3 regions of the Mesorhizobium sp. M0208 genome follow, and region 3 is predicted to be linked to each of the others. Evidence: predicted binding sites of a transcription regulator. Region 3 holds the regulator's gene; each other region holds the start of a gene.
The links. The regulator LexA, encoded in region 3, represses DNA repair genes until DNA is damaged. The targets are predictions, from matches to a motif close to TGTTCNNNNTGTGTTCNG.

Region 1 (4,572 bases), on a different contig from region 3:
GACAAGAACTTCTATTTTCTGGAAATGAACACGCGGCTGCAGGTCGAGCATCCGGTGACGGAGCTCATCACCGGCATCGACCTGGTCGAGCAGATGATCCGCGTGGCGGCAGGCGAAAAGCTCGCCATCAAGCAGAGCGACGTCAAGCTGAACGGCTGGGCGGTGGAAAGCCGCCTCTATGCCGAAGATCCGTATCGCAACTTTCTGCCGTCGATCGGCAGGCTGACGAAATACCGGCCGCCGAAAGAGGGAAAATTCGGCGAAATCGTCATCCGCAACGATACCGGCGTTACCGAGGGCTCGGAAATCTCGATGTTCTACGACCCGATGGTCGCCAAGTTGTGCACCTGGGCGCCGACGCGGCTGGCGGCGATTGATGCGATGTCGGAAGCGCTGGACAGTTTCGTCGTCGACGGCATCGAGCACAACATACCGTTCCTGGCGGCGCTGATGCAGCATCCGCGCTGGCGGGAAGGGCGGCTATCGACGGCGTTCATCGCCGAGGAGTATCCCGACGGCTTCGCGCCCATTGTGCCGAACAGCGAAGAAAACGCGGTGCTGGCCGCGATCGCAACCGCGGTCGAACTGCTGCGCCGCGACCGGCTCGACCGGCTGGGCGGGCGGCTGGCGCCGCATTCGGGCGCCTTGAAACGCGACTGGGTGGTGAAGATCGGCCGGGATTATCTTTCGGTTGCCATCGTCGAAGGGATGATTTCCATTCCGATGGAGCTCGACCTCACAATCGACGGTGGCAAGGCACTGACCGTGGCATCCGACTGGCGGCCGGGCGATCTCATCTGGCGCGGCACGGTCGGCGGCCGCAAGGTCGCGGCGCAGGTCAGGCCGGTGCTGAACGGGTTCCGCATCGCCTGGAAAGGCATCTCGGTGACAGCCCGCGCCATGCTGCCGCGCACTGCCGAGCTCGAAAGGCTGATGCCGGAAAAAGTGGCGCCGGATACCTCGAAGATGCTGCTTTGCCCGATGCCCGGCCTCGTCGTGTCGATCGCCGTTGCCGAGGGGCAGGAGGTCAAGGCCGGCGAGACGCTTGCCGTGGTCGAAGCGATGAAGATGGAGAACGTGCTGCGCGCCGAGCGCGACCTCATCGTCTCGAAGCTCAACGCCAAGCCCGGCGACAGCCTTGCCGTCGATGCGGTGATCATGGAATTCGCGTGAGGCTGTAATCTGCTTGAGGTTGGTGGGACAAAGGGGAGCGAAGGAACGCGATCCTGCAATTGGTTGAGCACGCTCGCTTGAGGAGGGACAAGGCGAGGGGCGTGCGGAATTCGCTTTTTTTGCCCTCACAACGTATTTTGTTCTTGCTTTGTGCCGGCAGCTATGCTACTAATTTGGATATGGTGCTAAATGGCCCCAACGACCCGCCCGCTGTGGCGGGTTTTGTGTTTCCGGCCTGAGGTTGGCGGGACTGCGCCCCTCTCTGTCCTGCCGGACATCTCCCCCACGAGGGGGGAGATCGGCAGCTTCGGCGGTTGCTCTAAACGTCCAAAGCTCCAATCGCTTCTGCTGGACTCATGTTATCTGCTGCCGGACAATACATCTTGATCGACTGAGTCCCTGTGAGGCGGCGCGAAAAAACCATGGCGGATGAGAGACTTCCACGCGATCCCTTGCTGCGCGAGGCCTATGCAAAGGCATCGCGGGCAGAGGCGGAGGCGCGTCGGTTCATTCATCTGCGCGTGCATTCGGCCTATTCGCTACTCGAAGGTGCCTTGCAGCTCGGCAAGATCGTCGGCCATGCGGTGCAGGACGAATGCCCGGCAATCGCCGTCACCGACACCAACAACCTGTTCGGTGCGCTGGAATTCGCGCAAAAGGCAGTGAAGGACGGCATACAGCCGATCATCGGCTGCCAGATCGACCTCGCCTTTTCCGGTGAGGCGAACGACAGCCAGCGCGACCGCAGGCGGCAGGGGCCGGAGATGCGGCCGGTGGTCCTGATCGCCGCCACCGAGGCCGGCTACGGCAATCTGGTCAGGCTGGTCAGCCGCGTCTACCTTGAGACACCGCCCGGCGAGGCGGTGCATCTGACGAGCGAGATGCTGCAGAGAAATTCCGACGGTCTGATCTGCCTTACCGGCGGGCCGCGCGGTCCGATCGGCAATGCCTTGAAAGAGGACCGCCGTGAACTCGCCGAGACCCGGCTGCTGGCGCTCAAGGGTCTGTTCGGCGACCGGCTCTATGTCGAACTGGAACGGGTCTCCGGCTACGACCGCGCGATCGAGCAGTCGTCGGTCGATCTCGCCTACCGCCACGATCTGCCGCTGGTTGCCACCAACGAAGCGTTTTTCTTCTCTCGTGAAGACTATGAGGCGCATGACGCCCTGATCGCCATCGCCGAAGGTTCCGTGGTTGCGGCCGATAATCGCCGCCGCCTGTCGCCCGACAATTTCCTGAGAAGCCAGGCCGACATGGCGAGGCTGTTCGCCGACCTGCCGGAAGCGATCGACAACACCGTCGAGATCGCACTGCGCTGCTCCTACTATCCGCAGACACGAAACCCGATCCTGCCGCGCTTTGCCGGCCGCGATGTCGCCGATGCCGATGCGGCGGTCAAGGCGGAGGCGCAGGAGCTTGCCAGGCAGGCGCATGAAGGGCTGGCGGCGCGGCTGGCGGCGCACGGGCCGACGCCCGGCTATACAGTCGAGCAATATCGCGAGAGGCTGGATTTCGAGCTCGGGGTCATCGAGAAGATGAAATATCCCGGCTATTTCCTGATCGTTGCCGACTTCATCAAATGGGCCAAGGCGCAAGGCATTCCGGTCGGCCCGGGCCGCGGATCAGGCGCCGGCTCGCTGGTCGCGTATTCGACGACCATCACCGACATCGATCCGCTGCGTTTTTCGCTGCTGTTCGAGCGCTTCCTCAATCCCGATCGCGTGTCGATGCCCGACTTCGACATCGACTTCTGCCAGGACCGGCGCGAGGAGGTCATCCGCTACGTCCAGCAGAAATACGGCCGCGACCAGGTCGGCCAGATCATCACCTTCGGTACCCTGCAGGCGCGCGCCGTGCTGCGCGACGTCGGCCGCGTGCTGCAGATGCCTTACGGACAGGTCGACAAGCTGAGCAAGATGGTGCCGTCGAACCCGGCCAATCCGGTCAAGCTCGCCGACGCCATCGCCAACGAGCCGCGCTTTGCCGAGGAGGCCGAGCGCGAGCCGATCGTACAGACGCTGCTCGACACGGCGCAGAAGCTGGAAGGTCTGTACCGTCACGCCTCGACTCATGCCGCCGGCATCGTCATCGGCGACCGGCCGCTGTCAGAACTGGTGCCGATGTACCGCGATCCGCGCTCGGACATGCCGGTCACCCAGTTCAACATGAAGTATGTCGAGCAGGCCGGGCTGGTGAAGTTCGACTTCCTTGGCCTGAAGACGCTGACCGTGCTGGACAGGGCGGTCAAGCTGATCCGCCGCCGCGGCATCGAGATCGATCTCGCCCACATTCCGCTCGACGACCCGGAAACCTACGCCATGCTGTCGCGCGGCGAAGTGGTCGGCGTGTTCCAGGTGGAAAGTGCCGGCATGCGCAAGGCGCTGATCGGCATGCGGCCCGACTGTATCGAGGACATCATCGCGCTGGTTGCGCTCTACCGGCCGGGACCGATGGAGAACATCCCGACCTACAACGCCAGAAAGCACGGCGAGGAGGAGATGGCGTCGATCCACCCGAAGATCGACCATCTCGTCAAGGAGACGCAAGGCGTCATCGTCTACCAGGAACAAGTGATGCAGATTGCGCAGGAGCTCTCCGGCTATTCGCTGGGCGAAGCCGATCTGCTGCGCCGCGCCATGGGCAAGAAGATCCGCGCCGAGATGGACAAGCAGCGCGAGCGCTTTGTTTCGGGCGCGGTCGAGCGCGGCGTCGGCAAGCCGCAAGCCGACTTCATCTTCGACCTGCTGGCAAAGTTTGCCGACTACGGTTTCAACAAATCGCATGCCGCCGCCTATGCCGTCGTCTCTTACCAGACCGCCTATCTGAAGGCGCATTACCCCGTCGAATTCCTGGCGGCATCGATGACGCTCGACATGGGCAATACGGACAAGCTCGCCGATTTCCGCCAGGATGCGCTGCGCCTCGGCATCGAAGTGGTGGCGCCGTCGGTGATGACGTCGTTCCGGGATTTCGAGGTCGGCGAGAATCGCATCTTCTATTCGCTGGCCGCGCTCAAGGGCGTCGGCGACGCCGCAGTCGAGCACATCGTCGCCACGCGCGGCGAAAAACCGTTCAAGAGCCTCGCCGATTTCTGCGAAAGGGTCGATCCGAAGATCGTCGGCAAACGCGTCTTCGAGAGCCTGATCATGGCCGGCGCGCTCGACTGCTTCGGTCTCGACCGGGCGGCGATGATGGCCGGCGTCGAGCGGATGATGGGGCTGGCGTCCTTGGCGCAGCAGAATGCCGTCACCGGCCAGCACGACATCTTTGGCGCCTCGCTGGGCGCACAGTCGCAGGCACTCAACTTGCCGGCGACCAACCCCTGGCTCGCCGCCGACCGCCTGCACCGTGAATTCCAGGTGGTCGGGTTCTATCTCTCGGCGCATCCGCTCGACGAAT
Region 2 (4,572 bases), on a different contig from region 3:
CTTGTCGAAGGTCGGATCGATGACCACCGACGTGCGGCCGGAGGCCAGTGCGTGAACGACATCGCCGAAGCCGGGCTTGTCCTTGCCGTCGTTTCTCAGCGCCCACAGCAGCGTGATTAACCCGGCCGGCGCCGGCTTGATCAGCGCCGGCACAAAGACATGGTAGGCGCCGAAGCGCACGCCGAGGCGGCGAAGCGCCGCGCGGCCTTCCTGGTCGAGCGACTTCATCTCGTCGGCGATGTCGCGACGGTTGATGAGGCCGAAATGCTCGACAAGCTGAAAAGCGATGCCGCGGCCGATGCCGGTGATCTGCTCGGCATTCTTAAGGTCGACCAGAGGCTTCAGCAGGGATTCGATCTGGAAATTGACGAAGCGCTCGGCGCGCGCCGCAACCTTGTCGCGGGCCGGACCGGTGAGCTGCTCGTCGGCCAGCAGGACAAGACGCGGCTTCAAAGCGTCTTCGCCGGCGACCAGCGTGCCGATCGGCGCGCCGATCCAGCGCAGCGTGCCATCCGAACCCAGGGCGATGTCGCCATTGGCAGAGGCGCCGAAGCGCTCGGCCCGCGCCTCGAACTCGGCGGCAAGCGCCTTCTGCGCCGCCGCCCGCACCGCCTTGGCGTCCTCGCCGCCGGCGCTCTGGTCGGCGGTAAAGCGGAAACCCTGCAGCTCGCCGACATGATGGCCTTCGACGAGGACGGTTCCGGTTGGGCTGATTTCGGCTTCAGGCATCGTGTTTTCTCTAAGGCGCCGCATGAGGACGGAAGTCCTGCGGTCTACAAAACGTTTCGTCAACCGCTCATGCAGCGCATCCGACAATCTGTCTTCGATTTCGCGCGTCTTTTCCTGCCAGTGTGCCCGATCGGCCAGCCAGCCGGGCCGGTTGGAAACGAAGGTCCATGTGCGGATCTGGGCAATCCTGTGCGACAGCGTGTCGATGTCGCCTTCGGTGGTGTCGGCACGGCGCACCTGCTCGGCCATGTAGTTCTCGTCGACATGGCCATGCCTGGCAAGGTCCATGTAGATGGAGGCGATCAAGTCGGCGTGCTGGGCCGGCGCGATCTTCCTGTAGTCGGGCAGCGCGCAGGCTTCCCACAGCAGCGCCACGCGTCTGGCATCGGTGGTGAGTGCCCGGACGTCCTCGTCGCGCGACAGATGCTCGAGCGCCTGCGCGTCCACGGCCGGCAGCGCGCGCGTCAGGCCTTCGACCGGGGCGTTGGTCTCGATCGAGCGCTTCAGCGCATCGAGGTTGGCGAAATCGAAATGCGCGGTGCGCCACTGCAGCACTTTCACCGGGTCGAAATCATGCGCCTCGATCTTCTTGACCAGTTCCTCATCCAGCGGATCGACCTGGCCGGTGACGCCGAAGGTGCCGTCGCGCAAATGCCGGCCGGCGCGGCCGGCAATCTGGCCGAGTTCGGCTGCCGTCAGGTTGCGGTACTGGTAGCCGTCGAATTTGCGGTTCTGGGCGAAGGCGACGTGGTCGAGGTCGAGGTTGAGGCCCATGCCGATGGCGTCGGTGGCGACGAGGTAGTCGACGTCACCCGACTGGAACAGCGCCACCTGGGCGTTGCGGGTGCGCGGGCTGAGTGCGCCGAGCACGACGGCGGCACCGCCTTGCTGGCGGCGGATCAGCTCGGCAATGGCATAGACCTCGTCGGCCGAGAAGGCGACGATCGCGGTGCGCCGCGGCAGGCGGGTCAGCTTCTTCGAGCCGGCATAAGCAAGATGCGACAGCCGTGGCCGGGTCACCACCGACACGCCCCGCAGCAGGCGCTGCAGGATGCCGTGCATGGTGGCCGCGCCAAGCAGCAGCGTCTCCTGGCGGCCGCGCAGATGCAGGATGCGATCGGTAAAGATGTGGCCGCGTTCGAGATCGCCGGCGAGCTGGACCTCGTCGATGGCAACGAAGGCGGCGTCGGTCTCGCGCGGCATCGCTTCCACGGTGCAGACCGAGTATTTCGCGCCAGCCGGCTGGATCTTTTCCTCGCCGGTGATGAGCGCAACCTTATGGGCGCCGACCTTCTCGCAGACGCGCGCATAGACCTCGCGGGCAAGCAGCCTGAGCGGCAGGCCGATGACGCCGCTTTCATGCGCCACCATGCGTTCGATGGCGAGATGGGTCTTGCCGGTGTTGGTCGGGCCGAGCACGGCCGTCACGTCCCGGCCGGTCAGGATCAGCGGTTCAGTGTGTTTCGGATGGATGTTCATCGGCCTGGAAATAAGGCTCTCCGCCTCGCATTGTCGGGAGCGCGCCCATATTGGCCGCGTATGACAGGCGACACATAGGGATTTCGGGCGCGAAGCGAAAGCGGAATGTGCCGAGGGCAGGCCGATTGGTCGCTTCCAAGCCAGAAAATCTGTTCCCGATTAACAGTTGGAACGAGTCTGGAACGAATCAGCGACGAATCACTGACTCTCGCCGATTCAGGTTTTGTTCACGGCTACATCTGGGTTTTCTGCCGGCGTACCTCACCACATGCTGAATCACGGGAACTGGCCCGATTCATGCAAGCGGCATCCAGGCGAGCACCATGGTTAACCTTTGCCGAATGGTCGTGGGTGGCCAATCTGCTTCGCACAACATTATGAAATTATTGATGTTTCCTAACGCGCTTTAATCGTTTCGAGGGAGTTTTCAGCTCTCGTCGTTAACGTTCCGCTCAAAGCCGGAACGAATCGGCGACGAATCAGAGATAGCCGAAGTTTCTTGGTTTGTTCACCGCAACATGTTGTGTTGTGAACAGCTTCTCCACCGAGAATCCACAGGCTGCGGGACGGATTGTGCACAGGCTGCGCAGCGGCCATTAACCTTTGCGTGCTGGTTCGGCACACACCGGCGTCATGGCCATCGGTCGGCGCACTTGCCGCATGAGGCTCAGACTCGGCCCCACGCTGAACGGCTTGTTCAAGGCACATCCTCGCCGACGGCATAGCGCTGCAATGTAGGGCCGACGGTCTGGATGATTTCTTCGTGAGACAGGGCGACGACCGGTGGTAGGCGCAGCAGGTAACGGCACATCGCCAAACCCAGCAGCTGGCTGGAAATGAGCCCGGCCCGCCGGCCCGCATCGGCGGGATCAGCGACCGCCGCAACCAGTGGCCTCACCTGGTTGGCAAATACATCGCGCAACTTTTCGGCGGCGAATTCGTTCGACGTCGCCGACCGCAGCAGAATTGCCATGCCGGTACCGTTGGCCGGATCTTCCCAGATTTCGAGAAATCGCCTGATCAGTGTCTTGCCGATGGCGGTTCGATCGATCACCCGCAGTGCCGGCAATCTCAGGTCGACGACCGCCGCTCTGGCGAATAGCTCGTCCTTGCTGCGGAAATAGCGGATCACCATGGCCGGATCGATCGAGGCGTGGGCCGCGACGTCGCGGATGGAGGCGCCGTCATAGCCGTGCCTGGCGAACAGCAGCCTCGCGGCTTCGAGGATCTGGGCGCGGGTGCGGTCCGACTTGCTGGTTTTCTTGTGCTGATTCTCGCTCATGAAATCCCTATGCCAACGGTTGTTGACAAATGCAATGGCTTCGACTAGAAAGTCAACATGTGTTGATAAATGGAGAGAGAAAATGTTGCCAGATAAAACGGAAGTCCTGATTATTGGCGCGGGCCCGACCGGCTTGGCGCTGTCCATCGTGCTGCACCAGGCCGGGGTCGACCATGTTCTGATCGACAGGCTTGGGGAGGGCCTTCAGACCTCGCGGGCCGGCGTCATCCACGCTCAGACGCTGGAAGCGCTGGAGCCTCTGGGCGTCACGCAGCGGCTGAGCGAACTTGCCCTGAAGCTGCAGAATTTCGCCATCCGAGATCGCAGCCGGGCACTGCTCAAGCTCGATTTCGGAAAGCTTCCGTCGAGGCATCCCTATCTGATGATGCTGCCTCAGAATCTCACCGAGCAGGTGTTTGCCGAGCGGATTACGGCCCTGGGCGGCGTGATCCACCGCATGGTCGAGGCCAAAGCGGTGCTTCAGGACACTGACGGTGCGCGCGTGACGGTGGTCGAAAACGGCCGCGAGAAGATCATATCGACACGTTACGTCGTTGGCGGCGACGGCATGCACAGCCTGGTGCGCAACTCGGCCAGCATAGAGTTCGACGGCGCGGCCTATGAGGCGTCGTTCGTTCTCGCCGACGTTCGTCTCGACTGGCCGGTTGGGCCAACCGAAGTGTCGCTGTTCTTTGCGCCAGCCGGACTGGTGGTGGTGGCGCCGCTCCCAGACGGATCGTACCGCGTCGTCGCGACAATGGACGATGCACCGGAAAAACCCGCAGTCGCAGACATACAGGTGCTGCTCGACAGCCGTGGGCCGACCAAAGAAAGAACCCGCGTGCTCGACCTGTCGTGGAGCTCGCGGTTTCGCGTGCATCACCGCCTGGTCCGGTCATACCGCAAGGGCCGGTTGTTCCTGATGGGCGATGCCGCGCACGTGCACAGTCCGGCGGGAGGGCAAGGCATGAATACCGGCATCGTCGACGCGGTCGTGCTTGGCCAATTGCTTGGCGACGTGGTGAACGGCGTGCGCCCCGAAGCGGAGCTCGAACTCTATGAAACGCTGCGACGCCCGGCAG
Region 3 (4,572 bases):
CTCCCCCGCCTGTCCTGCCGGCACCGGCATTGCTACCCGCTCCGCGCTTCGATGCTCCGTCGCTGCCGGCCAGCGACCCAGCAACGGTTCTCGTGCCCGCGGGCGAGCCCATCGTACGCCTGCCCAGGCGTTTCCGCCTCTCGTCACCGTCCCGTATCCGCAACAGCGTAACCTCGGCGGCCGGCCTGGAACTCGACCGTGGCATCGCCTTCCTGCTGGTGCCGGTGTTCCTCGCATGCGGGGTGGTCGTGTATTTCGCGATGGCGGTGGAGCCGGCCTTTCCACAGCCGATCGCACTCGTGCTCCTCGCGGCCCTTTGTGCCGTCGTCTCGCGCTCTTGGCCCAGAGCCCGCCTGTGCTTCATGGTGGCGTTGTTCTGCGTGCTTGGCGTGCTTGCCGCCAAGTTCGAGACCTGGCGTGTCGGGACGCATGTGCTCGGTTCTGAAATCTCGACGCGGCTGACGGGTCGCGTCGTATCGTACGAACCCATGGCTAGCGGCCGCATCCGGCTGACAATCGATGTGATCTCAACCGCCAGGCCGACGCTGCGCTACATGCCGGAACGGGTCCGCGTTTCGGCGATGAAGATACCGGATGAGCTGGCCGCCGGTTCCGAGATCACCGGCTATGTGCGGTTGCTGCCGCCGACCGGCCCGGTGCGGCCCGACAGCTATGATTTCTCCTTCGACAGCTATTTCGCCGGTATCGGCGGCAGCGGCTTCTTTCTCGGCAATCCGAAGGTCGTGGCTTCGGGCAGCATGCCGCTTGCCGCGCGGCTTTCTTCCGCGATCGAAGACGCGCGCGAATCCATCGCCGACCATATCCGCAGCCGCATCGGCGGCGCCGAGGGCGAGATTGCTGCTGCGCTGATCGTTGGCGTGCGCGCCGGCATTCCCGAGGAGATCAACGAAGCGATGCGGCGTACAGGCATCTACCACATCATCTCCATCTCGGGGCTGCATATGGCGTTGGTCGCCGGCACCATCATGGCGCTGCTACGCGGCGCCTTTGCGCTGTTTCCCGACTTCTCATCGCGACGGCCGGTCAAGAAATATGCCGCGGCCGCCGCGCTTTTTTCGATTGCGGCCTACCTCGTCTTTTCCGGCATTGTGGTAGCGGCCGAACGCAGCTTCATCATGCTGGCGGTGATGCTTATCGCCGTGCTGTTCGACCGGGCCGCGCTCACCATGCGCAACCTGGCGATCTCGGCCATCGCGGTCATTCTGGTGTCGCCACACGAGGTGGTCGGTCCGAGCTTCCAGATGTCCTTCGCCGCGACGGCGGCCCTTGTCGGCGCCTATGCCGGCTGGTCCGACTACCGCGCCGGCAGGGCCACCACGCCGCCGCCTCGGCGGTCGCCGCTACGCCTCGCCACGCGAAAGGTCCTGCTGGGCATGGGCGGCCTGGCGATGACCTCAATCATTGCAGGGAGCGCCACGGCGCTTTTCGCCATATGGCATTTCCAGCGCGTGGCGCCGCTCAGCCTGTTCGCCAATCTGGCCATCATGCCCGTCGTCTCACTGGTCGTCATGCCCTTCGCCGTCCTCAGCGCGCTGGCGATGCCGTTCGGCGCGGATGGACCTTTCCTCTACGTGATGGGCAAGGGGCTGACGGCGATGATCGCCCTGTCCGCGTGGATCTCCGAGCGCTCGCCGATCGATGCGGTGGGGTTGATTTCGCTGAGATCTGTCCTTTTGGTGACGATCGCCCTCGTCATTGCCAGCATGGCGACGACCTGGTTGCGGCTCGCGGCAATTCCTTTTGCGCTCGCCGGCTTGCTAACAACAACGCAGACGCGCGTACCCGACGTATTGATCTCGGAGGACGCACGGCTGGTCGCGCTGCCGATCGGCAGCGGTGAACTCGCGGTCAACCGGGCACGCCCGAATGAGTTCACCATCGACAACTGGAAACGCGCGCTCACATCAGAGGCTATCGTCGCGCCGGAAACACCTGGAAAGAACGATCCGCAATTCGACATTGCCGATCCGGCCGACCTGCCGCCGGGCATGCCCTTCATTTGCACGGACGGTCTCTGCCTCGCCAGGCATCCATCCGGCGCGATCATTGCGCAAGCCAAGGACCGCGATACCGCACGGCCAGCCTGTGCCTTCGCCAGCTTGATCGTCATCGACGACGCCACCGCCCATAATCCCTGCTACTACGACCGGCTGGTCCTCGTCGTCACCAAACGGCAACTGGCGCGCGCGGGAAGTGCGGCCGTCTATTTCGATCCACAAGCGGCAACACGCGCCGAAATCCGCTTCGCCGTCGAAAAATCATACCGGCCCTGGCACGTGCAGCGGAAATTTTCACGCGCGGCGCGCGGCCTGCCGCCATACCGCAGGGCCGACAATCCAAAAGCCGGCACCAAGGGCGCAACTCAGTAGCGGCGGATCAGCCCAACGAGCTTGCCCTGCACCTTGACCCTGTCTGGTCCGAAGATGCGCGTCTCGTAGGCCGGATTGGCGGCTTCCAGGGCGATCGAGGCGCCCTTGCGGCGGAACCGCTTCAGCGTTGCTTCCTCCTCGTCGACCAGGGCCACCACGATCTCACCGGGGCTCGCCGTATCGGCGTTGCGGATGATCACCGTGTCGCCGTCGAAAATGCCAGCCTCGATCATCGAATCGCCTTTGACCTCGAGCGCATAATGCTCGCCGCCCATGATCATATCCGGCGGCACCGAAATCGAATGCGTCTGGTGCTGGATAGCATCGATCGGCACGCCAGCGGCGATGCGGCCCATTACCGGGATCGAAACGGCGGCGACGACATCGTCGTCATTGCCGGCTGCAGGGACGCGCGACGATGTCGGCTTGCCCTGCCGAGGGGCACCTTGCCCAAGACTGCCCTGGATGACACTCGGCGAGAACTTGCGTGCCGCATTGAGGCCGGGGGCGATCGAGTCAGGCAGGCGTAGCACCTCCAGCGCACGGGCCCGGTTGGGCAAACGGCGAATGAAGCCGCGCTCCTCCAGCGCCGTAATCAGTCGGTGGATTCCGGATTTGGAAGCCAGGTCGAGCGCTTCCTTCATCTCGTCGAAGGAAGGTGGGATACCGCTTTCCTTCAACCTTTCGTGGATGAACATAAGCAGTTCGTGTTGTTTGCGTGTCAGCATAGCGACCCCCAACAGAATCAGAAAACAAACCCAGAACAGACACTATCTGTTCCAGTTGTGTTCCGCAACTGTTTAAAGTTTAATGAATGCGTTAAGGCTCGGGAAACAAACGACGTCCCCTGCCGGCGCACCGTATTTTCGCCGCCGCGAGCCTCATCGCCTTGATTCTGCTTTCGTTTGCGCCCTTCTGGCGTCCCGGAAGGGCGCATTGGCATCGGCCGTCCGTCGGCAAAGGGCACGGAAGTGAACCCCTATCGAATGTGCGGTTTGGTCAATGCACCGTGAACGAAACGAACTCAAAACGCCAACCTCGGGGTTAAGTCCCGGTTTCCACCGCCTGGTCAGGCTGCTTCTCGCCGGTGGAGCCTTGCTGCGCGCAACCAGGTAATGGAAGAACAGTCGATACGTGTCCGGCGTTGCGTTGGATTTTTTGGGGGAGCAGGCAAATCATGACGGGAATTCCCGATCTCGTGGCCGTAAAGGCGATGGATGCCGCGGATCCGCTGCGCGCGATACGCGACCGCTTTGTGTTGCCGCAAGGAGTGATCTATCTCGACGGCAATTCGCTAGGAGCTGCTTCACGTGCCGCCTTCGATGAATTGCGCAAGGCCGCGACCGAAGAATGGTCGCATGATCTCATCCGCGCATGGAACACGGCCCGCTGGTTCAACATGCCGCTTGAACTTGGCGACCAGTTCGGGCGCCTGATCGGTGCCGCGGTCGGCCAGACGGTGGTCTGCGACACGACGTCGGTCAACATCTACAAGCTGCTGCACGCGGCCATGGCCATGCGACCGGAGCGGCAGGCCATCGTCGCCGAGGGCGATAGTTTTCCGACAGACCTCTACATGGCTGAGGGTGTGGTTTCGACGCGAAAAGATGCGCTGCTGCGCCTCTCGGGGGTCGACGCGCCGACCATCGAGGAACTGATCGACGATCGCACCGCCGTGGTGCTGGTCAATCACGTCAACTACAATCGGGCGAACTGCGCGACATGCCGGCTCTGACGCGCAGGGCCCAGGAAGCCGGGGCGATGATCGTCTGGGATCTCTGCCACACCGCTGGCGCGATGCCAGTCGAGCTCGACAAAGCAAACGCCGATTTTGCCGTTGGCTGCACCTATAAATATCTGAATGGCGGCCCGGGCGCGCCTGCCTTCATCTATGCGGCTGAGCGGCATCTTTCCGACATCCAGCAGCCGCTCACCGGCTGGTGGGGCCATGCACGGCCCTTCGCCTTCGAGCCAGGCTATGCGGCCGGCACCGGCATCCGCCGGTTTCTGTGCGGCACCCAGCCGATCCTTTCGATGCGCACGCTGAAGGGCGCGCTCGACATCTGGGACGATGTCGACATGACTGCGGTGCGCAAGAAGAGCATCGCACTGGCCGATCTGTTCATCGAGCTTGTCGAGGCAAAGTGCGGCACTTACGGTCTCACGCTCGAAAGCACGCGCG

Region 1: a site for LexA is predicted at 1,312-1,329, ahead of dnaE (DNA polymerase III subunit alpha). Genes of this name have one in related genera too.
Region 2: a site for LexA is predicted at 2,376-2,393, ahead of NKJ17_RS04635 (helicase-related protein). Genes of this name have one in related genera too.

Annotation. Positions count from the first base shown of each region.
Region 1 covers NZ_JAMYSP010000041.1:1,360-5,931, forward strand. The annotation lists gene NKJ17_RS28335 (acetyl-CoA carboxylase biotin carboxylase subunit) at 1-1,173, shown strand, start outside; gene dnaE (DNA polymerase III subunit alpha) at 1,596-4,572, shown strand, end outside.
Region 2 covers NZ_JAMYSP010000003.1:176,046-180,617, forward strand. The annotation lists gene NKJ17_RS04635 (helicase-related protein) at 1-2,208, opposite strand, end outside; gene NKJ17_RS04640 (TetR/AcrR family transcriptional regulator) at 2,906-3,637, opposite strand; gene NKJ17_RS04645 (FAD-dependent monooxygenase) at 3,624-4,572, shown strand, end outside.
Region 3 covers NZ_JAMYSP010000008.1:137,897-142,468, forward strand. The annotation lists gene NKJ17_RS11180 (ComEC/Rec2 family competence protein) at 1-2,390, shown strand, start outside; gene lexA (transcriptional repressor LexA) at 2,384-3,118, opposite strand; partial or broken gene kynU (kynureninase) at 3,568-4,572, shown strand, end outside.